Regions from separate parts of the Streptomyces sp. JNUCC 63 genome, predicted to be linked through region 2. Evidence: riboswitches for the same ligand, from Rfam matches in the RefSeq annotation. Region 2 holds a riboswitch; each other region holds the start of a gene.
The links. A riboswitch is a leader RNA that binds a small molecule or an ion and turns the genes downstream of it on or off. The one in region 2 is predicted to bind cobalamin.
Positions count from the first base shown of each region.

Region 1: another riboswitch for cobalamin. It lies ahead of ACX25U_RS28085 (cobalamin biosynthesis protein); the one in region 2 lies ahead of ACX25U_RS11560 ((2Fe-2S) ferredoxin domain-containing protein).
Region 3: another riboswitch for cobalamin. It lies ahead of nicT (Nickel transporter NicT); the one in region 2 lies ahead of ACX25U_RS11560 ((2Fe-2S) ferredoxin domain-containing protein).

Region 1 covers NZ_CM135963.1:6,104,655-6,114,714, reverse strand. Annotated here, with positions in the region: gene ACX25U_RS28115 (class II aldolase/adducin family protein) at 1-206, opposite strand, end outside; gene ACX25U_RS28110 (anion permease) at 361-1,635, shown strand; gene ACX25U_RS28105 (hypothetical protein) at 1,668-1,889, shown strand; gene ACX25U_RS28100 (helix-turn-helix domain-containing protein) at 2,135-2,992, shown strand; gene ACX25U_RS28095 (hypothetical protein) at 3,035-3,499, shown strand; gene ACX25U_RS28090 (DUF397 domain-containing protein) at 3,774-4,025, opposite strand; cobalamin riboswitch at 4,153-4,291, shown strand; gene ACX25U_RS28085 (cobalamin biosynthesis protein) at 4,393-5,334, shown strand; gene ACX25U_RS28080 (cobyric acid synthase) at 5,331-6,878, shown strand; gene cobN (cobaltochelatase subunit CobN) at 6,875-10,060, shown strand, end outside.
Region 2 covers NZ_CM135963.1:2,571,664-2,581,723, forward strand. Annotated here, with positions in the region: gene ACX25U_RS11510 (CPBP family intramembrane glutamic endopeptidase) at 1-350, opposite strand, end outside; gene ACX25U_RS11515 (hypothetical protein) at 686-1,315, opposite strand; partial or broken gene ACX25U_RS11520 (transposase) at 1,976-2,291, opposite strand; gene ACX25U_RS11525 (SRPBCC family protein) at 2,540-3,016, shown strand; gene ACX25U_RS11530 (NADPH-dependent FMN reductase) at 3,455-4,030, shown strand; partial or broken gene ACX25U_RS11535 (VOC family protein) at 4,210-4,586, opposite strand; gene ACX25U_RS11540 (rhomboid family intramembrane serine protease) at 4,830-5,549, opposite strand; gene ACX25U_RS11545 (ABC transporter ATP-binding protein) at 5,660-6,511, opposite strand; gene ACX25U_RS11550 (FecCD family ABC transporter permease) at 6,508-7,608, opposite strand; gene ACX25U_RS11555 (ABC transporter substrate-binding protein) at 7,605-8,600, opposite strand; gene ACX25U_RS11560 ((2Fe-2S) ferredoxin domain-containing protein) at 8,749-9,162, opposite strand; cobalamin riboswitch at 9,204-9,393, opposite strand; gene ACX25U_RS11565 (hypothetical protein) at 9,665-10,060, shown strand, end outside.
Region 3 covers NZ_CM135963.1:3,977,323-3,987,382, forward strand. Annotated here, with positions in the region: gene ACX25U_RS18210 (ribosomal protein L7/L12) at 1-103, shown strand, start outside; gene ACX25U_RS18215 (hypothetical protein) at 130-1,116, opposite strand; gene ACX25U_RS18220 (nucleoside hydrolase) at 1,166-2,170, shown strand; gene nicT (Nickel transporter NicT) at 2,167-3,300, opposite strand; cobalamin riboswitch at 3,332-3,532, opposite strand; gene ACX25U_RS18230 (ArsR/SmtB family transcription factor) at 3,613-3,966, shown strand; gene ACX25U_RS18235 (LAETG motif-containing sortase-dependent surface protein) at 3,998-4,966, opposite strand; gene ACX25U_RS18240 (DUF4142 domain-containing protein) at 5,194-6,009, opposite strand; gene ACX25U_RS18245 (hypothetical protein) at 6,132-6,413, opposite strand; gene ACX25U_RS18250 (NAD(P)-dependent oxidoreductase) at 6,549-7,466, shown strand; gene ACX25U_RS18255 (hypothetical protein) at 7,552-7,917, opposite strand; gene ACX25U_RS18260 (hypothetical protein) at 7,914-8,699, opposite strand; gene ACX25U_RS18265 (TraR/DksA family transcriptional regulator) at 9,254-9,586, opposite strand; gene secD (protein translocase subunit SecD) at 9,750-10,060, opposite strand, start outside.

The DNA of each region.
Region 1 (10,060 bases), 3.5 Mb from region 2:
TCGTAGGGGACACCGGACGGGGTGACCAGTACGGTGTCGCCCACGCGCACGGAGACGTTGCCGGAGGTGCCGGCGACCAGTCCGTCGGCCACCGTGCGGCGGGCCGCCGCGACGAGCGCCTCCCATGCGCCGGCCACCTCCGCCGCACTCCGCGCGCCCCCTGCGTGCCCCTGTACGTCTTCTCTCTCCCGCCGCTGCTCCGTCATGCCCCGATCCTGTCAGGACACGCCCCGGAAGTGACCAGCGTCTCCCTGGCGGATCACAGGAACGGACACCGCGACGACCGCCCCAGTTCATCTTCTGTTCACCCTGGTTACCTACGTTCAACGCGCCAATGACGCTCGAACGATTGCCAGGTAAATGGAAAACTTCTCGCTGATCCTCGCGATTGTGGTGGTCACCGCACTCGCGTTCGATTTCACGAACGGTTTCCACGACACCGCCAACGCGATGGCCACCACCATCTCCACCGGCGCACTCAAGCCCAAGGTCGCGGTGGCCATGTCCGCCGTGCTCAACCTGGTGGGCGCCTTCCTCTCCGTGGAGGTCGCCAACACGATCTCCAAAGGTCTCGTCGACGAGAGCGGCATCCGTCCCGAGGTCATCTTCGCCGCCCTGGTGGGCGCGATCCTCTGGAACCTGCTGACCTGGCTGGTCGGGCTCCCCTCCAGCTCCTCGCACGCCCTCATGGGCGGTCTGATCGGCGCCACCGTCGCCTCGGCCGGCTTCAGCGCGGTGCACGGCGGCGCCCTGGTCACCAAGGTGCTCATCCCGGCGCTCGCCGCCCCACTCGTCGCGGGCATCGCCGCGCTGTTCGCGACCCGGCTGTCGTACGGCCTCGGCAAGAAGTCGGACGGCAAGGCGGCCGAGAAGGGCCACCGCGCCGGCCAGATCGCCTCCGCGGGCCTGGTCTCGCTGGCCCACGGCACCAACGACGCGCAGAAGACGATGGGTGTCATCACCCTCGCCCTGGTCACCGGCGGCGCCCTCGCCCCCGGCTCCAACCCTCCCGTCTGGGTCATCGCCTCCGCGGGCGTGGCCATCGCGCTCGGCACCTACATCGGCGGCTGGCGCATCATCCGCACCATGGGCAAGGGCCTGACCGACCTCCAGCCGCAGCAGGGCTTCGCCGCCCAGACCAGCGCGGCCACCGCCATCCTGGCCTCCTCCCACCTCGGCTTCTCCCTGTCCACCACGCACGTCGTCTCCGGCTCGGTGATGGGCGCCGGCCTGGGCCGCAAGGGCGGTGTCGTCCGCTGGTCCACCGCGACCCGCATGCTCGTCGCCTGGGGCCTCACGCTGCCGGCCGCGGCCCTGGTCGGGGCCGGCGCGGAGGCCGTGACGCGCCTCGGCGACTGGGGCACCGCGTTCGTCGCCGTGTTCCTGGTGGCCTCCAGCGCCGCGATCTGGAAGATCTCCCGCCGCGAGGTCGTCGACCACACCAACGTCAACGACACCCACACCGGCGACACCGAGGAGCCGGCCGGCGTGGTCACCCAGGCCATGGCCGCCGTCACCCCGCCCCCGGCCTCCCCGGCGAGCGAGGAACTCACGGCGACGATCCCCGCCCAGGCGTCCGCGCCCGCCACGCCCGCCCCCGCGCCCACGGCGACCCCGCCGGCCGCCGCCGTCTGAGCCCGCGTCCAGGCAGAAGGAAGAGAAGCACCATGAAGATCGACTGGGCGGCCCTCGGCTCCGTCTTCGGCGTCAGCCTCGGCGTATCGGTGGGCCTCGTCGCCCTGTTCACCCTCGGCATCGCCGGTCTCTCCCGCCGCGAGGCGGCATCGAACCGCGGCGAGTCGGCCCTCGTCGCCACAGCCGGGGCGTATGTGTGCTTCGCGCTGTGCGCGGCGGCTGTCGCCTATGGAATTTCCCTGATTGTGAGCTGACACCAGAAGGAACACCGGCCTGACAAGGCCCCAAGCGCAACTTCTGCATCACCCCCCGTAGGGCACTGTGTGCCCCTTGCGGGGGGTTTATTCGCATTCGACGCAGCAGCGTGAGCCCATCAAAACGACACATGTCATACTGACGAACGCTAGCCGCCGTGGTCTAAGTCACCTACTCTCATGGGTAGTTACTGTTCGATGGTGGCAGCCCGACGAGTCAACGCCGACATGTGGCAGGGAGCGCCATGCCAAGAGACATCGATCCGAGCCTCAACCGACGCAGGCTGCGAATCGAACTGCGCAAGGCCCGCGAAAACGCCGGGATGACCCAGCGGGACGCCGCGAAAGCCCTCGAATGGTCGCTCTCGAAACTGATCAGGATCGAGGCGGGCACGGTCAGCCTCGGAGTCACGGACCTGCGAGCACTGCTGCAGTTGTACGAGGTCACGGACCCCGGACTGGTCGCGGAGCTCGAGGACGCGGCCCGCGGCTCGAAGGGACAGTCATGGTGGGCGCAGTACAGCGACGTGGTGTCACCCCAGTACGCGTTGTACCTGGGGTACGAGGGCTCGGCGGACACGATCCGCATGTACAACCCGGTCGTCCTGCCGGGCCTCCTCCAGACGGAGGACTACGCCACCGCGCTGCTGTCGGTCCAGATCCCGGAGACGAGTGTGCGGCAACTCGTGGATCTCCGCCTCACCCGGCAGGAGCGGTTCTTCGACGCGGACGACGGCCCCGACATCGACATCGTGCTGGACGAGGCGGCCATCCGCCGCCAGATCGGCGGGCCCTCGGTGATGCGCCGGCAGATCGACCACATCCTGACGCTGGCCGAGCATCCGCGCGCCACGCTGCGGCTGCTGCCCCTGTCCGCCGGGGCGCACTTCAGCGTCGGGACGCCGTTCATCCTGCTGAGCTTCAAGGACGACGACGACCTGCTCTACGTCGAGGGCCCGGGAGGCGGCCTGTCGAGCCGTGACGACCTGGCGCTGATGGTCCGCTTCCAGGAATGTTTCGAAGACATCGGCGCGATCGCGTACGAGGGCGACCGGATGACTGAGCTGCTCGCCGCGGTCAGGGAGAGTCTGGACAACAGCTGACCCCGGGCGGGACGACCCGGGCGGGAACGGGGTGGGAGGGCCATGGCGGTCTTCGGAATACGAGCGTGGTGGCAACGCCTGCGCACGGGGGACGTCGAACCGGAGAACGCTGTTCCACTCGACGACAACGCCGTCAAGGTCGAGGCGATCAAGCAGCCGGAATGGCTCCAGGGGCTCATCGAGCTGGAGAGCGCCCGGGTCTCCAACGAGATCCGGCTGCTGTCGGCCCGGCTGCTGCTGGGCACCGCCTGCGCGAGTGCTCTGCTGCTCAGCCTCGCCGTCGCCACCCGGGTCGCCCCCAGCATTCCCTCCGGAGCCGCCACCCCGCTGACCACGACGGTCGCCGGGGCGGTCGGCGCCGCGCTCGTCACGGCACTGAGCGCCGTACTGGGCAGAGCGCTGCGCCGACGCTCCAGCGGCTCAGAGACCGGCGGGGTCAGCGACGGGGCGCGCTTGGGAGCTGAGCCGTCGCAAGGGCACGGTTCAGGACCCGGAGCCGCTCCGTGACCGGGGTGAGCCCCCACCACAGACCGGCGGCCACGGCGATGAGCACGGTCACCAGCAGCCAGACGACACCCCGCGCCGCACCACCGGGCACCAGGAGCCCCGCCAGCGCTCCCAACCCCACCGCGACGACCCCGGTGACCAAGGCGAAGAGGGCCAGCGGGCCCACCGCCGAGTGCCGGCTCTCCTTCGCTCCGCCGGAACTGCCCGCACCGGCCGACGCCGTCCCTTGTTCAGCTCGCTCTCGCATCTGTGCGCCTCCCGTCCCCCCGGCGGATCATGAGCCGCCCGCCTCCGGGTCCCCCAGCCCAGCCAGAAAACCACACCACGCCGCACGGCGAAAGGCGAGAACTTCGCCGTCTCCGCCGTTCCCTGGCCGTTTCGAGTCGCGCACGAGCACGCGGCCCTGTGCGAGGGCCGCTTCCACGCATTCCCCGTTCTGGTTGGAGTAACTGCTCCTGACCCACGCACGCCCCGACGGCTCCCTGCCTGCCAACGCCCACCTCCTTCTGCCTCCATGGGTGTCCATGCCGGAAGTCTTCCCAGCTTCACACCTGCGGAAGAGGTAAAAAACAGCTGTTTCAAGCCACTGACGCCGCGTCACGGGTGTGGGCCTCAGCACACTGGTCCGCCGCAGGTCAAAGGCAGGTTGACGGGTGTTCACGGGGCGTGGTGGACTGCCGGGGCCATGTACGGCGGCAAGAGAGGAAGCCGGTGCGAATCCGGCGCGGTCCCGCCACTGTGACCGGGGAAGAACCCCCGGGAGCCAGGAACTCTCACCGCCGGTCTCGTCGAACCAGGGCGTGGACACCCTGAGTGAGGACATATCGCCATGCGCGGCTGCCGACCGAGGTTCACCAGCGACATCCCGACCGCACCCACGGCCGGCTGACCCGATGGGTGCCGACCGCGTCTTCGCGTACGGCGCCACCGCCGGCCTCCTCGGTGACCTGCTCCTCGGCGATCCCCGCCGCGGGCACCCGGTCGCCGTGTTCGGACGGGCCGCCGGTGCCGTGGAACACGTGCTGTGGCGGGACCACCGCGGCTGGGGCACCCTGCACACCGCGGTGTGCGTGGGGGGCGCCGTGGTGACGGCCGCGCTCGCCGCGTCCGCCGTGCACCGCTCCCGTACCGCCTCCGTCGCCCTGACCGCCGCGGCCACCTGGGCCGTCGTCGGCGGCACCTCGCTCGCGCGGGAGGCACGGGCGGTCGGGCAGGCGCTCGGGGCCGGGGACGTCGAGGGCGCCCGGGCGCGGCTGCCGCACCTGTGCGGGCGCGATCCGCAGGCGCTGGACGCCGACGGGATCGCCCGGGCCGTCGTCGAGTCCGTCGCCGAGAACACCTCCGACGCGGTGGTGGGCGCCGTGGTGTGGGGCGCCGTCGCCGGAGTGCCGGGCCTCCTCGGCTTCCGGGCCGTCAACACCCTGGACGCCATGGTCGGGCACAGGTCCCCCCGCTACCGCCGCTACGGCTGGGCCTCGGCCCGCCTCGACGACCTCGCCGGATGGCCGGGAGCACGGCTCACCGCCGCCCTCGCGGCCGTCGCGGGAGGCGACCCACGGGGTGCCGTACGGGCCTGGCGCGCCGACGCCGGCAAGCACCCGAGCCCCAACGCCGGCCCGGTCGAGGCCTCGTTCGCGGGGGCGCTCGGCGTGCGGCTGGGCGGCACGCTCTCCTACGGAGGGCGCGTGGAGCACCGCCCGGTGCTCAACGGCTCCGGGCGCGCCGTCCGGGCGGGGGACATCGAACGGGCCGTACGGCTCTCCCGGCGCGTGAGCTGGCTCGCGCTCGGCGTGTGCGCGGGCGCACGGCTGCTGAGGAGAGGACGTACGTCATGAACGGCGGTCTGCTCGTCGCCGGCACCACCTCCGACGCCGGGAAGAGCGTCGTCACGGCCGGGATCTGCCGGTGGCTGGTGCGGCAGGGCGTGAAGGTCGCGCCCTTCAAGGCGCAGAACATGTCCCTCAACTCCTTCGTCACCCGCGAGGGCGCCGAGATCGGGCGGGCGCAGGCCATGCAGGCCCAGGCGTGCCGGATCGAGCCGACCGCGCTGATGAACCCGGTGCTGCTCAAGCCCGGCGGCGAGCAGAGCAGCCAGGTCGTGCTGCTGGGGAAGCCGGTCGGCGAGCTGAGCGCGCGCGGCTACCACGGCGGGCGGCAGCAGAAGCTCCTCGGCACGGTGCTGGACTGCCTCGCCGAGCTGCGGGGCACGTACGACGCGGTGATCTGCGAGGGGGCGGGCAGCCCGGCGGAGATCAATCTGCGCCGGACCGACATCGTCAACATGGGGATCGCGCGGGGGGCTCGGCTGCCCGTGCTGGTCGTCGGCGACATCGACCGCGGCGGCGTCTTCGCCTCCTTCTTCGGCACGCTCGCCCTGCTGTCCCGCGAGGACCAGGAGCTGGTCGCCGGGTTCCTGGTCAACAAGTTCCGGGGCGATGTCTCGCTGCTCGAACCCGGGCTCGACATGTTGCACGGGCTCACCGGACGGCACACGTACGGCGTCCTGCCCTTCCGGCACGGGCTCGGCATCGACGAGGAGGACGGGATGGGGGTCCCCCCTGCTCGAACGCAGTCGAGAGCTCGGGGGAGGGTGTCGCTCCGGGGCGCGGTGCGGGAGTCGGCCGTGGCGCCCCCGGTGGGCGAGGACGTGCTGCGGGTCGCCGTCTGCGCGATTCCGCTGATGTCCAACTTCACCGACGTGGACGCACTCGCCGCCGAACCGGGCGTCGTCGTACGGTTCGTGGACCGCTCGGAGGAGCTGACCGACGCCGACCTCGTCATCGTGCCCGGGACCCGGGGCACCGTCCGGGCGCTTCAGTGGCTGCGCGAGCGGGGCCTCGCGGAGGCGCTGCGCCGCAGGGCTGCCGAAGGGCGGCCGGTCCTCGGCGTCTGCGGCGGCTTCCAGGTCCTCGGCGAGCACATCGAGGACGAGGTCGAGTCGCGGGCCGGGCGGGTCAACGGCCTCGGGCTGCTGCCCGTACGGGTCCGGTTCGCCCGCGAGAAGACCCTCACCCGGCCCGAGGGCGAGGCCCTGGGCGAACGGGTCGAGGGCTACGAGATCCACCACGGGGTCGCCGAAGTCATGGGCGGGGAGCCCTTCTTGGACGGCTGCCGGGTCGGGGCCGTCTGGGGCACGCACTGGCACGGCTCGCTGGAGTCCGACGGCTTCCGGCGTGCCTTCCTGCGCGAGGTGGCGGCCGCCGCGGGCCGCCGCTTCGTACCGGCCGCCGACACCTCGTTCGCCGCGCTGCGCGAGGAGCAGCTGGACCGGCTCGGCGACCTGATCGAACAGCACGCGGACACGGACGCGCTGTGGCGGCTCATCGAGTCGGGCGCGCCGCAAGGACTGCCCTTCATTCCACCGGGAGCGCCCGCATGAGCACAGTGTTGTTGTTGTCGACCGCCGACACCGATCTGCTGGCGGCCCGTGCCTCGGGCGCCTCCTACCGGATCGGCAATCCGACCCGCGTGGACGTCGCCGAGGAGCTTCCCGGGCTGCTCGACGGCGCGGACATCGCCGTCGTACGGCTGCTCGGCGGCAAGCGCGCCTGGGAGGACGGGCTCGCCGCGCTGAGGGCGTCCGGCGTTCCGACCGTGCTGCTGGGCGGCGAGGCCGTGCCGGACGCGGAGCTGATGGCCGAGTCGTCGGTGCCGGCCGGGGTGGTGGCGGAGGCGCTGCGGTACCTCGTCGAGGGCGGTCCGGCGAACCTGGCCGAGCTGGCCCGGTTCCTGTCGGACACGGTGCTGCTGACCGGCGAGGGCTTCGAGGAGCCGCGGAAGATGCCGGAGCACGGCGTCCACGGCGACCGTGCCTTCGTGGACGGCCGCCCGACGGTGGGCGTGCTCTTCTACCGCGCCCACGAACTGAGCGGCAACACCGCCTTCGTGGACACCCTGTGCGACGCGATCGAGGCGCGCGGCGCCAACGCCCTTCCGGTGTACTGCGGTTCGCTGCGCGGTGCCGACGCGGGGCTGTACGAGATCCTGGGACGGGCCGATGCCCTGGTCGCCACCGTCCTCGCCGCCGGCGGCACGCACGCCTCGCAGGCGTCGGCGGGCGGGGACGAGGAGTCCTGGGACGTCGGGGCGCTGGCCGAGCTCGACATCCCGGTGCTGCAAGGGCTTTGCCTGACCTCGTCGCGCGCCGCGTGGGACGGGTCGGACGCGGCCCTCTCCCCGATGGACGCGGCGATGCAGGTCGCGATCCCGGAGTTCGACGGACGGCTGATCACGGTCCCGTTCTCCTTCAAGGAGCAGGGCCCGGACGACGTGCCGGTGTACGTCGCCGCCCCCGAGCGGGCCGCCCGGGTGGCCGGAATCGCCGTACGGCACGCGCGGTTGAAGCACAAGCGGAATGCCGAGAAGAAGATCGCGCTCGTCTTCACCGCGTACCCGACCAAGCACTCGCGGGTCGGCAACGCGGTCGGTCTGGACACGCCTGCCTCGGCGGTACGGGTGCTGGACGCGCTGCGGGACGCGGGGTACGTGGTCGAGGGGTACCCCGACCACGGCGACGAGTTGATCCACCGTCTGATCGAGGCCGGTGGCCACGACGTGGAGTGGCTGACGGAGGAGCAGCTGGCCGCCGCACCCGCGCGGGTGCCGCTGGCCGACTACCGGGCGTGGTTCGACAAGCTCGACCCCGAGCTGCGGGACGCGATGCTGGAGGCGTGGGGCGAGCCACCGGGCTCGCTGTACGTCGACGGCGACGACATCGTGCTCGCCTCCCTGCGGTTCGGGAACGTCGTCGTGATGATCCAGCCGCCGCGCGGCTTCGGCGAGAACCCGATCGCGATCTACCACGACCCCGACATGCCGCCGTCCCACCACTACATGGCGGCCTACCGTTGGCTGGAGGCCGCGGCATCGGAGGGGGGCTTCGGCGCCGACGCGATCGTCCACATGGGCAAGCACGGCACGATGGAGTGGCTGCCGGGCAAGGGCCTCGGGCTCTCGCGCGGGTGCGCGCCGGACGCGGTGCTGGGCGACCTGCCGCTGGTGTACCCGTTCATCGTCAACGACCCCGGCGAGGGCACCCAGGCCAAGCGGCGCGGGCACGCCACGGTCGTCGACCACCTCGTGCCGCCGATGGCGCGCGCGGACACCTACGGCGACCTGGCCAAGCTGGAACAGCTGCTCGACGAGTACGCGCTGGTCTCCGACCTGGACCCGGCGAAGGCACCGGCCGTGCGGGCGCAGATCTGGACCCTGGTCAAGGCCGCCGAGCTGCACCACGACCTGCGCGTGGACGAGCAGCCGGACGACGACGAGTTCGACGAGTTCGTCATGCACATCGACGGTTATCTGTGCGAGATCAAGGACGTGCAGATCAGGGACGGCCTGCACATCCTGGGCGGCGGCCCGGTCGGTGAGCCCCGCGTGAACCTGGTGCTCGCCGTGCTGCGCGCCTCGCAGGTGTGGGGTGGGCAGGCGAACGCGCTGCCGGGGCTGCGGGCCTCGCTGGCGGAGCACTTCGGGCTGACAGAGAAGGAGTTGCTGGCCGAGCCGGGTGCGCCGGTGAAGGTGCCGGTGGAGCTGACGGACCTGGTGGAGGGTCCGGCGCGTACGGCCGCCGACGCGATCGATCTGCTGGAGCAGCTGTGCCGGCGGATCGCGGAGGGGATGGAGGAACGCGGCTGGGCGGCTTCCGGGAGCGGGGCTCTGATGCGGGAGGTGCTGGGTGCCGAACTTCCGGACGCGGTGGCCGTGCTGGACTTCGCCTGCGACGAGGTCGTGCCCCGGCTCGCCCGTACGACGGACGAGATCGGGCACATCCTGCGGGCGCTGGACGGCGGTTACGTCCCGGCGGGTCCGTCCGGCTCCCCGACCCGGGGTCTGGTCAACGTCCTGCCGACCGGCCGGAACTTCTACTCGGTCGACCCCAAGGCGATTCCGTCGAGGCTGAGTTGGGAGGTCGGCCAGTCGCTCGCGGACTCGCTCGTGCAGCGGTACCTGCAGGACACGGGCGAGTACCCGGAGTCGGTCGGCCTGACGGTCTGGGGTACGTCCGCGATGCGCACCCAGGGCGACGACATCGCCGAGATCCTGGCACTGCTGGGCTGCCGCCCGGTGTGGGACGACGCGTCGCGCCGGGTGACCGGTTTCGACATCGTCCCGCTGGAGGAACTGGGCCGGCCGCGCATCGACGTCACGGTCCGCATCTCCGGCTTCTTCCGGGACGCGTTCCCGCACGTGGTCGGCCTGATCGACGACGCGGTACGGGCGGTGGCGGAGCTGGACGAGCCCGCCGAGCAGAACTTCGTGCGCGCCCACGCCGACGAGGACACCGCCGAACACGGTGACCGGCGGCGCGCGACGGCCCGCATCTTCGGCTCCAAGCCGGGCGCGTACGGCGCGGGCCTGCTGCCGCTGATCGACGCGCGGAACTGGCGCTCCGACGCCGACCTGGCCGAGGTGTACGCGGTCTGGGGCGGCTACGCCTACGGGCGCGGGCTGGACGGGCGAGCGGCGCGCGGGGACATGGAGACGGCGTTCAAGCGGATCGCGGTGGCCGCGAAGAATGTGGACACGAGGGAGCACGACCTCGTCGACGCGGACGAC
Region 2 (10,060 bases):
ATGCGGAAGGCGACCTCGCCGCCGGTCAGACCCGCGGTGCGTTGGTCGGCGAACAGCCCCCGGGTCAGCGACAGGAACGCCGCGATCAAGAAGCAGACAGCCACGATGCCGATCAGGGCGAACGCCCAGAGCGCGCCCCGGCCCAGGGTTGCGCGGCTCAGACCCACATCGGTCCACGTCGCACCGGCCCACCACAGGATGCCGCACAGGACAAGGACCGTGAGCACGCAGGTGACGAACCACAGGGACGGCGCCCAGCGGTTGTTCGCCAGATTCGCGACGACCAGCACCGCAACCGCCACCGCGGCAGCCGTGGCCGACCCGACGGGACGTTGCAGGAAAGAGATCATTCGAGGCGGATCCGGGGATGGAGGAAACGGAGATGCCCGACGTCACACAGAAGTCGCCGCTTCACGACGGCGCGTGTGACCGCACGTGACACAGAGCCCGGACGATGAACACGTTGGCCCTTCAGTCGGAGTTCCTTGAGGGCGCTGTAGTTCCGGTCTCGCCGTGTGGTGGTGGTCGGCCGGCCGTGTTGCGGGCTCGGTGGCAGGCGCGGGCCTCTGCCTGGTGACGGCGGCGCCGGCCGGGCGACTGGCGGCGATGACGGGTTTTCAGCACCAGCACACCACCTCGGCGGCTGCACGGCTGGACGTGCGAGGCGTGCTTTCGCTCCCGTACATCAGTACCGCTGGGCTTTGGCAAGGCGAGGTGTCAGTTTTTCCTCTGGCGGTTTTCTACTGAAAGCGATGGGTTGTTCCTTTTGGCCGGGGCCGAGGTTCTCCGCTCCTACAAACCTGGTCTCGACGACCTTTCCGGCGGAGTCTTCGAAGTCGATCTGCACGGCGTATGACGCCTTGTGATTCGTCTTGTTCGTGATGGTGACCAGGGCGGCGAGCAGCCCGCTGGTCTGGCTCCGGGGCAAGCCCATCATGCTGACTTCAGACAGAGCGTTGCCGCGGCCCTTGACGTTCTTGAGCTCCCTCTCGGCGGCGGCGCCGGCCCGGGCGGCCCTGGCCTCAACGGATGCTTCGAACTCCGAGGCGCGGGCGGACGCGGAGGATGCCGCTGCCGAGGCAGACGCGCGGGCGGAGGCGATCGCGGAAGCTGCCGAGGAAGCCAGCGCCGACGGCGGCGTTCCGGAAAAGGATGCGGTATTGGGGCTGCTGGGTGTTGGTCGAGGCGAGGGACCGGTGTGCTGACCGCTGCCGCCGCACCCGACCAGGGTGAGCGCTCCGAGGGCACAGCCGAGTGCGGACACGGCGGCTCGGTGACCGATCTTGTTGGAGTGACCAGGGCAGCTTGGGGGCATTTTGTCGTCCTTTACGCCTTTACGTGGCCAATCGAACCCATCTTCCGCGCTGAGCTCGCGGCCGGCGAGTCGACTGTGGCCGTTCGGATCGGCGTGGATGAACGAAGCCGGAGTATCGGTCCTTTTCGCCGCGGGGTCTCTGTGGCCGGAGGGCAACATGCTCTTCGCCCTCCTTTCGATCCGGCAGATCCGCCGTCAGAGCGTTGAAACTCCAGGGTGAGGACGGCTTTGGTCATGTGACGACGGCCGGCAGGTGCCCACCCGCAGGTGGCCACTTTTCCCAGTGGCCCCCGCCCGGCCCCGGCCGCAGGCAGAGCCGAGGCCGGAACTTCCTGATCCACCAAGGGTGCGAGCGCGCCGGCCCGCTTCTGCGGGCAGGAGGAACCTGCAAGCCCGATACATGCACGCCTGCGAGGTACATATGTCCTCGACTGGGCGCCGTACCCTGAACTGGACGGAGCAGGGGGCGAGTTCCGCTGTGCTGCCGTGTCCGTCAGCCCGGTCCCGGACGAGCCCGACGGCGTGCCCGCGCATGTCCGGGGCGGTGAGCACGACGGGGTGCCGGGCGGTGGCGTTACGCCACGCGGCCCCGTCCTGGATCACTTTCGAAGCACAGTGAGTAGTCGCGGAGGACTGTTCGAAGTCCGTCCCGTTCGACACAGCGATGACGTGATCGGGGCGGCAGCGCGGTCGGCCCAGGCCGAGGCGGGGCACGCGGATACGTTCCAGAAGAGGGTGGGCGCGGCACGCTGTCGTGGCGTTGACCCGGCGTTACGAGGATCGCGAGGGGTCGGCCTTTGCCGTCGCAGGCGAGGTGGACTCCAGTGGTCAAGCCTCCTCGGGATCGGCCGAGGGCGTGATCGTCCGGTTCGTCCGCCTGCTGCCGCCCTCTTTTCCGGCCGGTGGTGGCGGCGTGCTGGTGGGCGCGGACGATCATGGAGTCGATCCGCACCAGCCATCTGACGGTCACTGCCGCCACCTGGTTGGACGAGCGCACAACTCGGTGCCGGCCGGAGGGGCAGCGCCGATCAGGGCTGCGATCGCGCCTGGTGACCCGGTCGTGCGCGATGCCGTGCGGGCGCCGGGCCCGACCACTGTTGCGGGTGCTGGAGGTGTACGGCGCGGCTAGTGTCGAGGAGCACGCTGAGCGGCTGAGGAGGCGTTCCACGCCTGACAGCGTGGTCATGGGCGCCGGTCCCGACAGGAAGAGGGAGCGTGGTCGGTGTGGCCCGGAATCGCCGGTTGATCCTGAGCTCGCCGTCCAGAGTCTGGGGCCTGCTGTCCGACGGCCATCGCTACGGGGAATGGGTCTCAGGAACGCAGCAGGTCGTCGCCGCGGACCCGCACTGGCCAGAAGTGGGCGCCCGCCTGCAAGTCCGAGTCGGCGTCGGCTCTCTGGTCCTCGACGACACCTGTGTCGTACGCATCTGCGAGCCGCAACGCCGTCTGGAGCTGGAAGCGAAGGCGGATCCCTTCGGTGCGGCCCGCATCGCCATGAACCTGATCCCCTGGGGCGAGAACACCCTTTTCGTTCTCGACTGGCATGCCCTGCGGGGTCCCGGCATCCGAATGCACGAGCTCCCTGTGGACTACATCGTCTCGATCCGCAACGGCATGATGCTGACCAAGCTGGCCCGGATCGCGGTGCGCGAGCAGCGCGGCAGCGTCGGTGGCGCTCTGCAGAGCACCCGGAGCGGATGAGAAGCTGTACACCGCATCGGGACGGACCTTCGGTCGGAGCCGTTCGCCACACGCCCGACAAGTCCTCTCCCCGGCCCGACCGGTGTCCTCGGACACGCGGCCGGCGGTTCGTCCGGTACGCGGCGGGCGGCTGAACCAGGCCGTGCGGTACGGCCGATGAAGACGGCCCCGTGCAAGCCGCACGTCCGGCCGGCAGCCCGCACACACCCCACCGGCGATGCTCGCCGGCTTCCGCACCGTCGCCGGAGCTGATCGGTCACCGCCGCGCCCCACTGACAAACCGAGGCCGGCCGAACGGCATCGTGACCCGTGCTCCTCCGATTGGATCAGCCTGGAAGGCCGATCGCCGACGGCCATGGTTTCGTGCTCTTGGAAAGCGTTCGCCCGCCTCCGGAAGGGAAGCGGGTCGGCGCAAGGCGCACGGCGAATCGAGGAGAGATGACCACCTACAAGGTCGGCTACATCGTGGGAAGCCTGGCGACTCACTCGATCAACCGCACGCTCTCCAAGGCCCTGATCCGGCTGTCCCCGCCGGATCTGGAGTTCGATGAGATTCCGATCAGGGACCTTCCGCTCTACAGCTACGACTACGACAGCGACTTTCCCGCCGAGGGCAGGGCACTCAAGGCTGCCATCACTTCCGCCGACGCCATTCTGTTCGTGACCCCGGAATACAATCGATCGATCCCCGGCGCCCTGAAGAACGCCATCGACTGGGCCAGCCGTCCCTGGGGCGACAATTCATTCACCCACAAACCGTCCGCGGTGATCGGGGCCTCTCCCGGCGCCATCGGGACAGCCGTCGCCCAGCAGAGCCTGCGCAGCGTCCTCGGCTACTGCAATTCTCCACAGATGAACGCGCCCGAGGCGTACATCAGATTCATCCCGGAGATGTTCACGGACGATGGTCAGGTCACCAACAGCGATACGGAAGAATTCCTTCGGCGCTTCATGGAGGAATTTCGCGATCACATCGTACGCGTGCTCGCCGTGCTGCCTCCCAGAACATCGTGACGCCCTCCGTGTCTTCCGTGTCTTCCGTGTCTTCCGTGTCTTCCGTGTCTTCCGTGTCTTCCGTGGAACCGCCTGATTCGGCGACCGCCTCGGGCCGCAACGGGGTGAACAGCGTCCGTGTTCCGGTGTGAGATCGGAGAACGCGGCCCCGTCACCGCCCGGGACCGGGTCGCAGGCCGACTGCCGTAGGGGCGGGTGAGGATCTCCATCGCGTGGCCCACCGGATCCTGGAAGTACAGCCCGCGTCCGCCGTCACGGTGGTTGATCCGGCCGGGCTGCTCCAGGTGCGGGTCGGCGTAGTACACCACGTGGGCCTGCTGGATCCGCTCGAACGCCGCGTCGAACTCCTCGTCGGACAGCAGGAAGGCGTAGTGCTGGGCGGCGATCGGCTCGTCGGGGTCGGCCATGAGGTCGAGGGTGACGCCGTTGCCGGTGGCGACGGGCACGAACGGGCCCCAGGGGTGCCGGCCTCCAGGCCGAGGACGCCCGCAAGCAACTCGGCGGACTCCTGCTTGTTCCGGGCGTGGACGATGGTGTGGTTCAGCTCCGCGGTCATGGTGTGCCTCCCTGCGGCACCTCAACGGCGCCTCCGTGCCCCACCAGGCCGATGTCCGGCACGCGGTGCCGTGATTCCGACCCTGGCCGGGCCGGGCCGGTCCGCGGGCGGTGGCCGAGCCCACGTGGACGCGCGCACGATGCGGCTGCGGCAGGTACTGGCCGACTGCATGATCGGGCCAGGCATCGGCCATCAGTACGGTTGCCGTCCCTTTGGTCCTCACCAGTGGGCGGCCGCCGGAGGCTAGAGGAGGCCGAGGTCGCCGAGTTCCTTGTGCAGGTCCGCGCGCGGGTTGTCGGCGCGTACCTGTCGTGCCTCTGTGCTGTCATCGGAGCGGGCGGTTCCGGCAGCTCGCGATCGCCGGTCCCGGAAGAGCCAGGCCCCGACCAGACCGCCGATCAGCCCTCCGAGGTGTCCGAGCCAGCTCACCCCCGGCGTCCCGGGCACGGCGACGGTGAGCATGTAGGCGAAGGAGGCCGCCATGACGATACCGATCAGCGTGTCGATCAGGTGCCGGTCGAAGAGCCCGCGGACCACGACGTAGCCGAAGTAGCCGAAGATCAGACCGCTGGCGCCCACCGTCTCCACGCCGCCCCGTTCGAGGAACCACACCGTGAGCCCACTGGTCACCGCGACGAGCAGACTCAACCCCAGGAAGCGGACCACGCCTCGGTAGGCGGCAAGGAACCCGAAGACGAACAACGGGCCGGAGTTGCTTTCGATGTGCGCCCAACTCCAGTGCAGGAAAGGCGCGGTGAGGATTCCGGGCAGTGTGCCGAAGTCGCCGGACATCACCCCGTAGTCCCGCGAAAGGGCGTAACTGCCTGCGTAGTTGGCCAGCTGCACCAGCCAGACCACCACGAGGAACCCGAACATCACGAAGAACGCCTTCCGCGCCTCCGCGATCATCTGCTCCGGACCGGCCGGCCTCGCGCCGGCCTGATTCTGATGTGACCTGCCCATGGCGCCGCTCCCCTCCCCTGCGGATCCGTACCCGCGCCACCGCGAACTCTATGCACCCACCCCGACCAGTGACATCCGCGGTAGCACCCGAGCCGGGCCGGCCGATGCCGTCACGTCTGTGCGGCCTCCTGTCTCCGTCCGGGCCGGTCGTGGCCGGAGAGGAGCGTCACCTGGGGTACGCCGGTGCGGGGGTGCTCGGTGACGTACGCCTCCACGCGGTAGACCTCGGCCAGCAGGGCAGGGGTGAGGACGTCCCGCGGGGGGCCGAGGGCGATCACGCGGCCGGCCTCCAGGACGCAGAGCCGGTCGCAGAACGACGCGGCGAGGTTGAGGTCGTGCAGGGCGACGACGGCGGTGATGCCGAGGCGGCGGACGAGGCGGAGCGTGTCGAGCTGATGGCGCAGGTCCAGGTGGTTGGTCGGTTCGTCCAGCACCATCGTCCCCGCCCGCTGGGCGAGCGCGCGGGCGATCAGGACGCGCTGTTTCTCCCCGCCCGACAGCCGGTCGAAGGGCACGTCGGCGAGGCCGGCGACGCCGAGTTCCGTCAGCGCGACCGTGACGATGGCGCGGTCGTCGGCGTCGTCGCCCGCGAAGGGACGCTTGTGCGGGGTGCGGCCCATGGCCACCACCTCGTACACGGTGAGCTCGAAGTCCCCGGCGTGCTCCTGCAGGACGGCCGCCAGGTGCCGGGCCAGGCGCTTGCCGGGCATCCGCCAGACGTCCGCGCCGTCCAGCAGCACCCGCCCGGACGTGGGGCGCAGCGCACGGTAGGCGGTGCGCAGGAGGGTGGACTTGCCGGCGCCGTTCGGGCCGACGAGCCCGACCACTTCTCCGGGGGACACCGTCAAGGAGACCTGGTGCACCAGGTGTCTGCCGTCGACGGTCACCGAGACGTCGTCGATCTCCAGTGTCCCGGGTTCCGTTGCCCCGGGTTCCGTTTCAGGACGGCCGGTCGTCATCATGTCCTCCTTCGCATCAGCCAGAGGAAGAACGGCCCGCCGGTCAGGGCGGTGAGGATGCCGACGGGGATCTCCTCGGGGCTCATCAGCGTGCGCGCGGCCAGGTCGGCGGCGATCAGGAAGGCCGCGCCCAGCAGCGCGGCGGCCGGGAGCGCGCGGCGGTGGTCGGCGCCCACCAGCAGTCGTACGACGTGTGGAAGGATCAGGCCGACGAAGCCGATCTGGCCGCTGACCGCGACGATCGTGCCGATCATGAGCGCGACCAGGACGAACAGCGCGGCCCGGAAGCGGTGGACGTCCAGGCCCAGGGCGGCCGCGGCCTCCTCCCCGGCCAGCAGCAGGTTCAGCGGACGGCACACGCCGAGCAGGGCCGCCGTGCCGAGCAGGACCGCGCCGGCGGGGATCCACACCATCGTCCACGTGGTGCCGGCCAGCCCGCCGAGCATCCAGCGCAGCGCCGACTGCGTCTTGTGGGGGTCGTTGGAGGTGACCACCAGGAAGCCGGCCACCGCCGACAGCACCTCGGCCATGGCCACGCCCGCCAGTACCAGCCGCAACGTGGTCATCCGCCCGCCGGAGCGGGCCAGGAAGTACACCGCGACCAGGGCGGCCAGCGCGCCGCAGAACGCCGCCAGCGGCAGTGAGAAGGCACCGAACAGCGTCACGTGGAAGACCAGGACCAGCACCGCGCCGACGCTGGCCCCGGACGACACCCCCAGCAGCATCGGATCGGCGAGCGGGTTGCGCACCAGCGCCTGCAGGGCCATCCCGGCCACCGACAGTCCCGCGCCCACCACCGCGCACAGCACCACCCTCGGCAGCCGCACGTCGGTCACGATCGTCTCGCGCACCGGGGGCCACGTCGGTTCGGTCAGGCCGGGGTGGACCTGGTGGAGCAGGATGTCCCACACCTCCCTCGCCGGGATGCCGACCGAACCGGCCGCGATCCCGAACGTCGCCGCCACCGCCACCAGGGCGCCGAGCCCCGCCAGCACCAGGGCGTAGGGGAGCCTGCGGCGGCGGTCGGCGGCTCTCGGAGCCCCGGCCGGCGAGCCGCCGGCCGTCCCGGCCGGGTCGGCCGTCTCCGTCGTGTCGGTCACCGGAAACGGTCCGGGTGGAGCTGGCGGGCCAGTGACTCCACGGCCGCCGGCACCCGCACGCCCAGCACGGTGGACGACAGCGGCAGCACCGCGAACCGCTTGTTCCTGATCGCGGGCACGTCCTTCAGCGCCGGGTTGGCGAGCAGGAACTTCTTCTTCTCCTCGACGGTCTGGTCGCCGTAGTCGTAGATGACGACGGCCTCGGGTGCCCGCTCGGCCACCTGTTCGAACGACACGTCACCGAACGCCTTGTCGACGTCGGCGAAGAGGTTCGTCCCGCCGGCCCGCTCGATCATGTCGTTGCCCATGCCCGCGCCCCCGGCGGTGAGGGCGGTCCTGTCACCGCTGTCGTAGACGAAGAGCTTCACCGGCTTGACGCCGTCGAGCTTCTTCCCGACCTCGTCCAGCGTGGCGTGCAGCCGCTTCAACTGCCGTTCGGCCCGCTCGGGAACGCCGAAGACCTTGGCGACCTCGCGGACCTCCTGGTCCATCACCGCCATCGTCACCGGCCCCGAGGGGCACTCCTCGATGTTGAGGCGGGTGTTGATCCCGGCCTTGGTGAGGGCGTCGCGGGAGCGGCCCTCCTTCTCGTCGAAGGCGGAGGTCCAGCCCCCGTAGACGAAGTCGGGTTCGGCCGTCAGCAGCGTCTCGTAGGACGGGTACTCCTTCGCCAGCGACTCGATCGTCCTGTAGGCGGCCTGGTACTCGGGAAGGATCCCGTTGTCGGGATAGGCCGTGCCGACCATCGACTTCTCCAGCCCGAGCGCCAGCATCACCTCGGTCACGTGCTGGTTCAGCGACACCGCGCGCTGCGGCGGGCGCTGATACGTCGCGGTCACCCCGCAGTTGGACAGGGTAACCGGGAAGCCTTTCGCCGCGGCGGCACCCGCGGTCCCGTCGGCGTTCTGGCGGGCGCTTCCGCCACAGCCGGCGATCAGCAGGGCCGAGGCCGTGGCCAGCAGCAAGGACAGTGGGCGTCTGCCCGTCGTCATGGGATGGTTCCTCTCACCAGCATGTCCGGGGTGGTCACCGGGTGGCGTGGACGGTCGTCGGGAAGGCGTGCCGCGGCCGGGGGTTGAGGGTCGTACGAACCGTCACCGGCCTCCGACCGCAGCGGCGGGAAGGGGAGTGCCCGGAGCGTCACAGGTCGCCGCGGGACGACGGCCCGGACGAAGTGCGCCGTCGCGGCGGGGTGAAGACGTAGAGGTCGAGGATCTCGGGCCGCCGGGCGACACCGGGACCGCCCGCCCGGACCCAGGTGGCGATGTCCTCGGTCGCGGCTGGGTCGTTGACCAGGCCGAGCCACACCGGCCGGGCACCGGCGGCCCGCCCTGCGGCGGACGGCTGGACGACGACCACATTGGCCTGGTCGCACACGTCCAGGCACGCCGAGACGCGTACGGGCGCTTCCTCACCGAGACGCGCGGTCTGTGCCGCGTGATCGGTGGCGGTCACCTTGGGACTGCCGCAGCAGCAGTCCCGGCACACGACGACCCGGCAGGGCGCCGCGTCGACCGGCCCTCCGCCCAGCCCTTCGGCCGGCCTCCCGGACATGCCGCACCACTCTCCTCTCCGGGGAAATCCGCCCCGGTTGTCGTCGAGGAGGCGACCGCGTGAGTCTCCTGGCTCTCGGGTCGAAGCTCGTCCCGGCCTTCCCACCCGCCTCGGGGCAGTGGCCAGTTCGGGATTCGCTCGCCGATCACAGTGGCGGGACCGCGCCGGTTTCACACCGGCTTCCTCATTCCGCCGTCGCCTTGTCGCCCGACATCATCGCATCCGGGGCATGGCGCCGTCACCAGTGCGCCCACCAGGGCGGGCCCGGCGTCCACGGCGGACGCGACGGACGCGCCGTCGTCCGCCACCAGAACCGACCCATCCTGCCCGCGCCACCGACGGTTCACCAGTCACCGGAGCCGGTCAGGGGATTCCTCTCCAAGAGCTGCCGGTCCGATTGCGGCCGGGAAGTCGCCACCATAGCTTCAATCCGTCGGACTTCTTCCGATAAGCCAACATAACTTCTTATGTCGGCTTTCCCATGTCGTCGAACGGAGCATCCATGTCGGTGATGACCGGTACCCCGCCCATGCAGCAGTTCGGCCAGCAGGGCGGCGCCCCGCAGGGTCAGATCCAGCAGATCATCCAGCAGACCATCCAGCAGGCGTGTCAGCAGGCGAGCCAGCAGGTCGCGCAGCGCATGCAGCAGACGCTTCAGCAGATCCAGCAGGTCCAGCAGCAGCTCCAGCAGCAGGGCATCTCCCACCAGGCGCACCCGTACCTGGCCATCGCGATGCACACCGCGCTGCGCCAGGGCGTACGGCAGGCGGTGGAGCAGTCCGTGCAGCAGGCGCTGCCGACGGTGATCGTGACGCTGCTCCAGCAGAGCCAGCAGGGCCAGCAGGGCCAGCAGGGCCAGCAGGGCCAGCAGGGCCAGCAGGGCCAGCAGCAGTGGGGT
Region 3 (10,060 bases), 1.4 Mb from region 2:
CGCCCGCGCGGGCCGGAAGGTCGAGGCGATCAAGGCCTACCGGGAGGCCACGGGCGCCGGCCTGAAGGAGGCCAAGGAGGCCGTCGACCACCTCACCGCCTGACCTCCGCCGCCGGCCCGCCGGCCTCCTCAGGCCTGGGTCCGTTCCTGGTGGTGGACCGTTGTGAGGCGGTCCGTGACCAGGAAGAGGGATTCGGTGGTGGTGTTCTCCGGTGGGGTGCCGAGGGCGCCGGTGGTGATGGTGACGGCGTCGTCGCCGAGGCGTACGGCGGCCACGTCGAGGGTGAGGATGGAGGAGTCGTCGGTGAACGTCACGCGCAGGCCCTGGCGGGCGTCGCCGACCTCCGGGAGGGCGAGGCCCGTGACCCGTACGTCCTGAACGCCGGACCGGGTGGTCGTCGCCGTGAAGTCGGCGCAGGTCCGCGGCAGGGATTTGAGCCAGTTCAGGGCGCGGTCCACGTCCGCCGCGCGGAGTGCGAGCACATGGTGGCGCAGCTGGGCCTCGTCGTCGGCGTCGTCGAAGGCGGCGACCGCGTGCGCTCCTGAGGGGGCGCCGAGCGGTTCGTCGGCGTAGAGGGCGTCCAGCAGACGCTGGCAGTCGGGCACCTCGGCCCGCGCCTTGAGCACGCCGTCCCGCCAGGTCGCGGCCCCCTGGGTGGGTGCCCACGCCGGACCCAGGTCGGCCTCGGTGAGCAGTGCCTTCTGCGCCTGCTCCTGGGTGAGCGCGGCGGTCGGAGGCACGGAGGCCGGTGCGGCCGGGCGGGCCACCGACGGGGAGGCGGCGGTCTCGGCGGCCCGGCCGGCCTGCCCGGAGGTGCAGGCCGCCGCGGTCAGCAGGGCGACCGCGGCCAGGACCGGGGCGGGCAGGACACGGGCCGGGGGACGGAACATGCGGGGCCTCCAGAGGGGCGAGTGCTGTTCTCCCACCGCACCACCCGGCCGCCCCGCCCACCAGCGCGCCGGTCCGTCCGGGTGAGCGGCGCCGGGAAAATCGGGCAGCGGGAGGCCGGCGGCGACCAGGCCGCCGTACGGCTGCGGGACGGGCGCCGCCCGGGTGCCGTACCCGTCGAGGAGCTGCTGCGGCGGATCGGGATGGGGGTCCCCCTGCGCGTTCAAGAGATTGGGGGAGGGTGGCCGCGCGCGGCACCGGGCTGTGGGAGTGACGATGGGGGGTGGGTCCGGTCCGACGGAAGGAGCGCCCGTGGCCTCTCGGCCCACTCCCGTGGTCATCGACTGCGACACCGGCGTCGACGACGCCCTCGCCCTGCTGTTCGCCGTCCGCCACCCGGGCCTCGACCTGCGCGCGGTCGGCTGTGTCGCCGGGAACACGGACGTGGACCAGGTGGTACGGAACACGCTGACCGTCCTGGAACAGGCGGGCGCACCCGCCGTTCCCGTGGCCCGGGGTGCCGAGCGGCCGCTGCTCGAACCCCTGCGCACCGCCCACCACGTGCACGGCCGGGACGGCATGGGCGACCTCGGGCTGCCCGTGCCGTCCCGGCGGCCCGCCGACGTGGACGCGGTGATGCTGCTGCGCCACGCGATCCTGGCCTCGCCCCGTCCGGTCACGCTGGTCCCCACCGCTCCCCTGACCAACATCGCCCTGCTGCTGCGCACCCACCCCGAGGTGACCCGCAACATCGAGCGGATCGTGTTCATGGGCGGCGCGGTGGCCACCGGAAACGCCACGCCGGTCGCCGAGTTCAACGTCTGGCACGACCCGGAGGCCGCGGCGATCCTGCTCACCGCCGCGGTGCCGGTCACGATGTACGGCCTGGACGTGTTCGAGCGGGTGCTCGTGCCGGAGGCGGACGTACGGCGGCTGCGCGAGCGCGGTGAGCCCGGCGCCCGGCTGGCCGGGCGGCTGCTGTCCCACCGCACCCCGGCCACCGGCAACGACGTCCCCTTCGGCGGCCTCGGCGACGCGGGCACGGTCTGCTCGGTCGCCGACCCGGCGGGGCTGACCACCCACCGGCTGCCGGTGGAGGTGAACCTCGCGCCGGGCCCGGCCCGCGGGCAGACGGTCGTCGACCGCCGCCCGCGCCCGGGCGAGGCGGAACTGCACGGCGAGGCCCGCGAACAGCCCCTGGTGGACGTGGCGCTGGACATCGACGCCGAACGGTACGTCAAGCTGTTCCTGGCCACCGTGGAGGGGACGGGGAACGACTAGTCGGTGTCGGCGGCGGGCCGTACCGCCCACCGTTGTTCCACCTTCGCCGCCTTCCAGTACGTCACCGCCGCCGCCCACACCACGACGAACAGGCCGACGACGACGTAGCCCACGTTGTCCAGGTCGAGGCCGGCGATCCAGCCGGTGACGGCGTCCCGGAGGTCGAGCTTGTCGTGGAGCACGCCGACCAGCTCGATGGTGCCGATGAAGAAGGCGACGGCGATGGACAGGCCGGTGATGGTGAGGTTGTAGAACACCTTGCGGACCGGGTTGGAGAACGCCCACTGGTAGGCGAAGTTCATGAACGTGCCGTCGAGCGTGTCGAACAGGCTCATGCCGGCGGCGAACAGCAGCGGCAGGCACAGGATCGCGTACCAGGGCAGGCCGGCCGCCGCGCCCGAGCCCGCCATCACCAGCAGCGTGACCTCGGTGGCGGTGTCGAAGCCGAGGCCGAACAGGAAGCCCAGCGGATACATCTGGCCCGGGCGGGAGATCGACTTGGTGAGCCGGCCCAGGACGCGGTTCATGAAGCCGCGGGAGTCCAGGTGCGCCTCCAGCTCCCGCTCGTCGTAGGTGCCCGCCCGCATCGCCCGGAAGACCTTCAGGATGCCGACCAGGGCGACCAGGTTGAGGGCGGCGATGAGGTACAGGAACGTACCGGACACCGCCGTTCCGAGGACGCCGAGCGCCTGGTGGGTCCGGGAGTCGTCGTTCATCAGCGTGCCGGCGAGCTGGGCGCCGCCCGCCACCAGGGCGGCCATCGCCACCACGACGCTGGAGTGGCCGAGCGCGAACCAGAAGCCCACCGACACCGGCCGCTTGCCGTCGGCCATCAGCTTGCGGGTGGTGTTGTCGATGGCGGCGATGTGGTCGGCGTCGAAGGCGTGCCGCATCCCGAGCGTGTACGCGGTGATGCCGAGTCCGATGCCGAACGCCTTGGTGCCGACCTGGTAGTTACCGGGGACGACGAGCAGGAACAGGATGCCGAAGGCGACGATGTGCAGTGCGGCGATCACGGCCATCAGGCCGGCGGTCCTGAGGGTGTCCTCCCGGCGCCATGCGAAGGACGTCGGCCGCGCGGACGCGGTCCGCGCGGACGTCGGCGTGGGGGCAGGGTTGGGCAGGGTCATCCGGTCATCACGCTCCAGCACCTCGTGGATCTCCTCGTGAGCTGCCGTGGCCGGTCTCCTGGCTTACGGGGTGAAACGCTCTCCGTCCCTGCCTTCCCGGTCGTTGGACCAGTGGCCCGGCGGCTGCCGGACGGGACGGGAACTCCCCGATCACAGTGGCGAGGGCCGCTCCGGCATGGACCCTTGACGGGCCGTCACCGGATTCCCGAGCACCACGGCCCGCCCACCGTAGAGGTACGGACGGTCGCCTGCATAGCTGCACAGCTGCGCAGGTATGGAAGATCACAGGGTGGTGCCTGCGAGGATGGCGCCATGCATCTCGTCCCTGCCGACCGCGCCGGCCGTCGCACCATCGACGGTCACCGGGTGTGCGACGCCATCGCGGCGATCGGCGACGCCGGTCCCGTCCACACCTGGGCGGAGCGTTTCTCCCTGCTGTCCGACCCCAAGCGGCTCGCCCTGCTGCTGGCGCTGCACCGCGCCGGGCCGCTCGCCGTGTCCGACCTCGCCCTCGCCACGGACATGAACGACCCCGCCGTGTCGCAGGCACTGCGGCTGCTGCGGGCGGCGGGGGTCGTCGCGGGGGAGAAGGAGGGGCGCGTGGTGCGCTACCGGGTGGTGGACGCGGAGGTGGCGGGGCTGCTCGAGCACTGCGCGGCGGCCTGAACCGCCGTCTGCTCGAACAGCCCCGCGCGCATCACGAGGCGCGGTTCGCCGCCCGGCGCCGCGTGGCGACCACGATCGCCGCGCCGCCCGCCAGCAGCACCGCCGCGCCGCCGGCGACGAGGCCGGTGTTGCTGCCGCCGCCGGTCTCCGCCAGGTCGCCGCCGCCGCCGTTCGGGGCCGGGGCCGGGGCGGTGGTGGAGCCGGAGGCCGACGGGGCCGGGGTCTCGCTCGGGCTCGACGACGGGCTCTCCGTCTCGGAGGGGGTCTTGTCGGCCGGAGGCGCCGACTCCTCCGCCGGGGCCGACTCCTCCGCCGGGGCCGGCGGCTCGGCGGGGGCCGAGGACGGCGGGGTGGACGGGGTCTCGGGCTCGGGCTCGGTGGCCGTGCAGTCCTTGGTGCCGCCGTTCCAGGCCGCGATCAGCTTGTCCTTGATGACCGGGCGGTCCGGGCCCTTGGGCAGCTCACCGTGCTCGAAACCGTCGTTCGCGTCCGTCCTGCCGTCGAACTTGACCGCCCCGCGGTACAGGTCGATCTGCGCGAAGCAGCCGGCGTCCGGCACGGCGATGTCGAGGGAGTCGGTCTCGCCCCGCTTGACCGTCACCGTGTCGAAGTCGACGAACACCTGCTCGCCGGAGGTGGCGAACGTCGGGCCGTGGGCGAGGTAGGAGGCCAGGGAGGCGGTGCAGGCCGTGGCGTCACGGGCGGTACGGACCTTGATGTGGACCTTGCCGTCCTCGCTGGGCCGCAGGCTCTGGTCGTCGACCTTGACGGCGTCGAAGAAGTTCTTGCCGTCCAGCGAGAACTGGCAGCGGTCGCTCTCGGTGACCTTGCCCGCGCCCGTTCCGGGCTTGTACTGGCCGCCGTTCTTCCAGCCGTCACCGCCGGGCGCGCCGTGGGCCCAGGCACCGGAGGCGGCGGCGACGGAGGCGGCACACAGGGCGAGCGTCGCGGCGCCCGTTCCCAGCAGGCGGCCGGCGGTGACACGTCTGGCTATGGACATACGGATCCCATCTTGCTTGTGCACAGGGGTGATTGGTCGCAGGACTACGGCACGGACCAGGGAAGGGCCCACAAAAGACGGAAGAAACAACGGGCCCATCGGTCACATGCGCCACAGTGTGCGCTCATGGTCGTGTGCGCGGTTGAAACATGTCAACTTCGGGAACACGAACCGAGTTCACTGCTCCATCACGCTTGTGTCACATGAGGAACCAGGTGTTCCGCGACTCACCCCACCTGCGGGCTGGGGGTCTGCTGCGGGTCGGGGGCCTGCGGGTTGGGGGCCTGCGGGTTGGGGGCCTGCGGGCTGGGGGTCGGCTCGCCGGGGATCACTAGCGGGGTCGACGTGGCGGTCGGCGGCGGGGTGAGTACGACCATGGGCTGGCGGCCGGACGGGGGCGGCGGGGTCAGGTCCGTGGCGGGCAGCTTCGGCGGGCTCGTCTGCATGTGCAGCGTCTGCTCGAAGTTGACCAGTCCGGTGGCCTCCAGAACCATGATGTGGTCGAGGACGGTGTCGTTGGCCTGGTTGGCGAGCTCGCGGACCAGGCTGTTCTTGGTCGTGGAGCGGACCTTCGCGATGGTGTTGAAGATCGAGCCGTGCGTCATGCGCAGGATGTTGGCCAGTTCGGAGTCGAAATCCTTGCCGTTCTTGTTCGCGATCGTGGTGACGAAGCCCTCCTGCTGCGGGCTGGCCACGTTCGGCAGCGTGATGTTGAGCAGGGGGGCGATCTTGCGGCAGCTGGTGTCCAGTGCCGCGTGACCGTCGATCAGGTGCCTGCCGGCGGTGACGACCTCCGGGGTCGTCCCCTTCTTCAGGGCTATCTGACCGAGGGGGTACTCCCACAGTCCGGCCGCGCGCACCTTGACCACGAAGTCCCGGTCCGACTCCGTCAGCGGCCCCCACTGCGTCTGGGCGATGATCCGGTCGCCGTCGCTGGAGACCTTCTCCAGACCGAGCATGCTCGGATAGGCGAGCGCGGCGAGGGTCAGGCTGAGGGCACCGCCCACGAAGAGAGTTCCCGTCGCGTTCCGCGAAAAGCGCACCGTGCCTCCTGCGCGGTCGTGGATCCCGCCCACAGGCGGTTCGGACACCCAGTGATACGTGCAGGGAAGCGTAAAGAACCTTTTGATCTGGTAAAAAGTCACCGCCGTCGGTGTGACGGTGCTCACCCGCCGGTGACATCCTCGGCCGCACCCGCGTCCGGACCGGCTGCTCCCGCTCCGCCGGCGCCGCAGCCACAGTGACCCACGCCCACCGACGCCGTGACCCGGGCGATCGGCCGGGCACGCGTCTCGACCGGTTCCCCCTCCGGGACGCGGGCCGCCGACTCCCGTGCCCGCGGGCCCAGCCGGCGTACGGCGAGCAGGGCCGGTGTCTCGGGCAGGTGCGGCGGGTCGGCGAGCACCTCCTTCAGCAGCGGCCGGGAGAGGCCGGAGGGATCGGCCATGTCGCCTCCCGCTGCCCGTTCGCCCGCACCTCCGGTGAACAGCCGGGGACGGGTACCCGCACCCGTAGGTCACCCGTGCGGACGCCGGGCCCGGGCCCGGGCGACACTCACCGCATGGATAAGGAGGTGGACGACATGACCGACACCCGTACCGTGGCCGTCCTGGGCACCGGGATCATGGGCGCCGCGATGGCCCGCAACCTCGTGCGCGCCGGACACACCGTCCGGGTCTGGAACCGCACCCGGGCCAAGGCCGAGCCGCTGGCCTCCGACGGCGCCGAGGTCGCCGGGACCCCCGCCGATGCGGTGCGCGACGCCGACGTGGTCCTGACGATGCTCTACGACGGCGGCACGGTCCTGGACGTGATGCGCGAGGCCGCCCCCGCGCTGCGCCGGGGCGCCGCATGGGCGCAGTCGACCACGGCGGGACTGGAGTCGGTCGCCGAACTGGCCGCCCTCGCCGGCGAGCACGGCCTGGTCTTCTACGACGCGCCCGTGCTGGGCACCAAGCAGCCGGCCGAGGCCGGACAGCTGACCGTGCTGGCGGCGGGACCCGTCGAGGGCCGGCAGGCGGTGACTCCGGTGTTCGAGGCGGTCGGCGCCCGTACGGTGTGGACCGGCGAGGACGCCGCGGCGGCCTCCGCCACGCGGCTGAAGCTGGTGACCAACAGCTGGGTCGTCGCGGTCACCGCCGCGACCGGCGAGGCGCTGGCCCTGGCCAAGGGGCTCGGCGTGGATCCGCAGGGCTTCTTCGACCTCATCGCGGGCGGCCCGCTCGACATGGGCTACCTGCACGCCAAGGCCGGCGTCATCCTCGAGGGGAAGTTCCTCCCGCCGAGCTTCGCGGTGACCACCGCGGAGAAGGACGCCCGCCTGATCGTCCGGGCCGGCGAGCGCCACGGCGTCCGCCTCGACGTGGCCGCCGCGAGCGCCGAACGCTTCGCCCGCGCCGCCGCCCAGGGGCACGGTCAGGAGGACATGGCGGCGGCGTACTTCGCGAGCTTCACCGACCGCGACTCGGCCGAGGCGGACCACGAGCAGACGGAGTCGTGACGGGGCAACCGGGGCACACCGGGGCGCCGTCGGGATGCCGGCGGAACGTGGAGCGGAGTCGGCCGGCCGCGCGGGTCCCGGATGGTCAGGCGCGGTCGGTGAGTTCGTCGGCGTACACCTGGGACAGCGGCTGAGGACCCACGTACTGCTGGCAGTTGCACTGGCCCGGCTCGAAGCGCAGCGGCTTCTTGTTCTCGTCCCAGGCCGTCGGGACCTCGACGCGCTCGTGGCAGCGGCCGCTCTTGTCGTGCTTGGCCAGATGGTGGGTGCAACCGCACACCGGCTCCGGCGGCTTGTGCGCCGCCTCCACGGCCAGCCGATCCGCCTTCGCCGCCTCCATCAGCTCCAGCTTCCGCTCGTGCCGGTTGCGCAGCGCGGTGCGAACGGTGTCGGCGAACCAGGCGAAACCACCCGTCCAGAACAGGATCAGCACCCACCAGATCCAGCTCACTGTTCCCTCCCCCTCCCCCTGACGAGCTCAGGATAGGTGCTGATGTCCCGGGCGTCGTCACCCGGGACATGAACGGACGGCCCCGGCACGGCCACCGGGACCGCTCCCGTCCGGGCGCCCGCCGGCGTCGACGGGCGCCGCCGGAGGGCCGGTACGGCCGCCCTGCCCGGCAGCCGTCCCGGTCCGCGGCCGTGGAAGAGCGCCAGGACGATCGCCGCGGCCACCGCGATCAGGTGCTCGCGGCCGGCCAGGTTGGGTACGACGATCGACTCCACCACCATCGATCCACCGGTGAGGAAGAAGACGACCGGGGCGCGTCGCACGACCGACAGATAGGTGAACAGGCCCACCACGGCGGCGGACGGCCCGGTGTCGAGCACCTGCCCGGCCTCGGGCGGCAGCCCCAGCCCCCACCAGCCGGGACCCGCCGCGATCATCACGCGTACCGTGAGGGTGCCGGCCAGCGTGGTCGCGTACGAGATGAACAGCGTCCGGCCCCGGCCCAGGGTGAGCTCGGCCAGTGCGAACGCGAGGAAGAGCTGGGTGATGCCGGCCCACACCGGCAGGTCCAGCGCCGGGACGTAGAGCGACACCGGGGTGCGCAGCAGGGCCAGCCACAGCGGCAGGTCCGCCTGGACGCCGCCGAGGAGCCGTACCGCCGTCTCGCCGGCCGGCCGCTGCGCGACCTCGTGGAAGAAGATCACGCCGAAGGCCGCCACGAACGCCAGCACCAGCCCGGACAGGCCGCGGCGCGTCAACTGCCGTACGGGGTCGACGACCATGGCGTGCCACTCGCCGTGCAAGGTCCGTACGGCGAACCGCGCGAACCGGGCCACGACCTCGTCCCCTCCCTTGTTCCCCTGCACCGCCGCTCGGCTCCTCGAAGGAGTTTCCCCATCCGCCGCGCACAACCGTATGGACCGTAATCCGGACCGGCGCGTTCCCACGGACGGCGCGACCCGGGCCTCAGCCCGGTGTCGGAGGAGCCGCCGGGACCGCGTAGCGCCCAGCGCGGGATGGCGCCGGGCCGGGTGCAGGGCCTCGGCGGCTCCGCGCCCTCGGCGAGCAGGGGCCCGGACGCTGTCGACGGCCGGCACGGCCCGCGGCCGCAGCGTCCGGAGGACGCCGACGGCGGTGGTGCGGTGGCGCGGGTCGCTCGGCACCGGGGCGGTGAACGTGACGACCGGCCGGATCGGCGAGGGCGCCGCACCGGGCGGGCGGCGCGGCCCCCGGGGTGCGCTCGGTGCGCGCGGCGGTCGCCGTGATGTCTCCGAGGGTCATCGGCCGGCCTCCTCCACCCCGTGGTGGGGGTGCGGGCGCGGCCCGGGAGCAGGGGTCAGCCGGCGCGCTGCTGGCAGGGCACGCAGCAGCGGGCGTACGGCAGGATCTCCAGCCGTTCCACCGGGATGGGCTTGGCGCAGTCCTCGCAGCTTCCGAACGAACCGTCGTCCAGCCGTCCGAAGGCGGCCTCGATGTCCTTCAGCGCCTGCCGCAGGGCGCTCTTCTGCGCGCTCAGGAGGTCGTCGGCCTCCTGAGCGCCGTTGGCGCTCTCCTCGACGGCCCGCATCTGTGCGAGGCGGGAGTTGCGCTCGTGTTCCAGGCGCTGCCGGGCCTCGTGCGCGCTCATGCGCTCGGCCGCGGAGTCACTGCGGGTGGTCTCCAACGACATCGGCGATACGGTCCCTTCTGGCAAGAGCCGGTGAGGGGGGCCGCGGTGATGTACGGCCCCCCTCCTGGCCCTCCAGACTGGCCCGGCGCGGAAGCCGCGGCCATCGGTCGCAGCACCCATTTCCGGTGGGCGGCGGGGTGCACCGCCCACCGGAACGGCCGAATCAGACCTGCGCGCCCTGTGCGGACCGGCGGGCCGCGGGCTTGCGGCGCTGCGGGCGGCTCGGGGTGTCCCCCCGCCGGTTGCTGAACTCGATGGCGAGCGGGGTGGCGGTGAACACCGAGGAGTAGGTGCCGACCACCAGACCGATGAGCAGCGCGAGCGCGAAGTCGGTCAGCGAGTCCCCGCCGAGCACCGCCAGGGAGGCGAGGATCAGCAGCGCGCCCATGCCCGTGTTGACGGTGCGGGGCAGGGTCTGCAGGACCGCCTTGTTGGTGATCTCCGGCAGTGGCGCCTTGCGGTTCCGCCGGACCA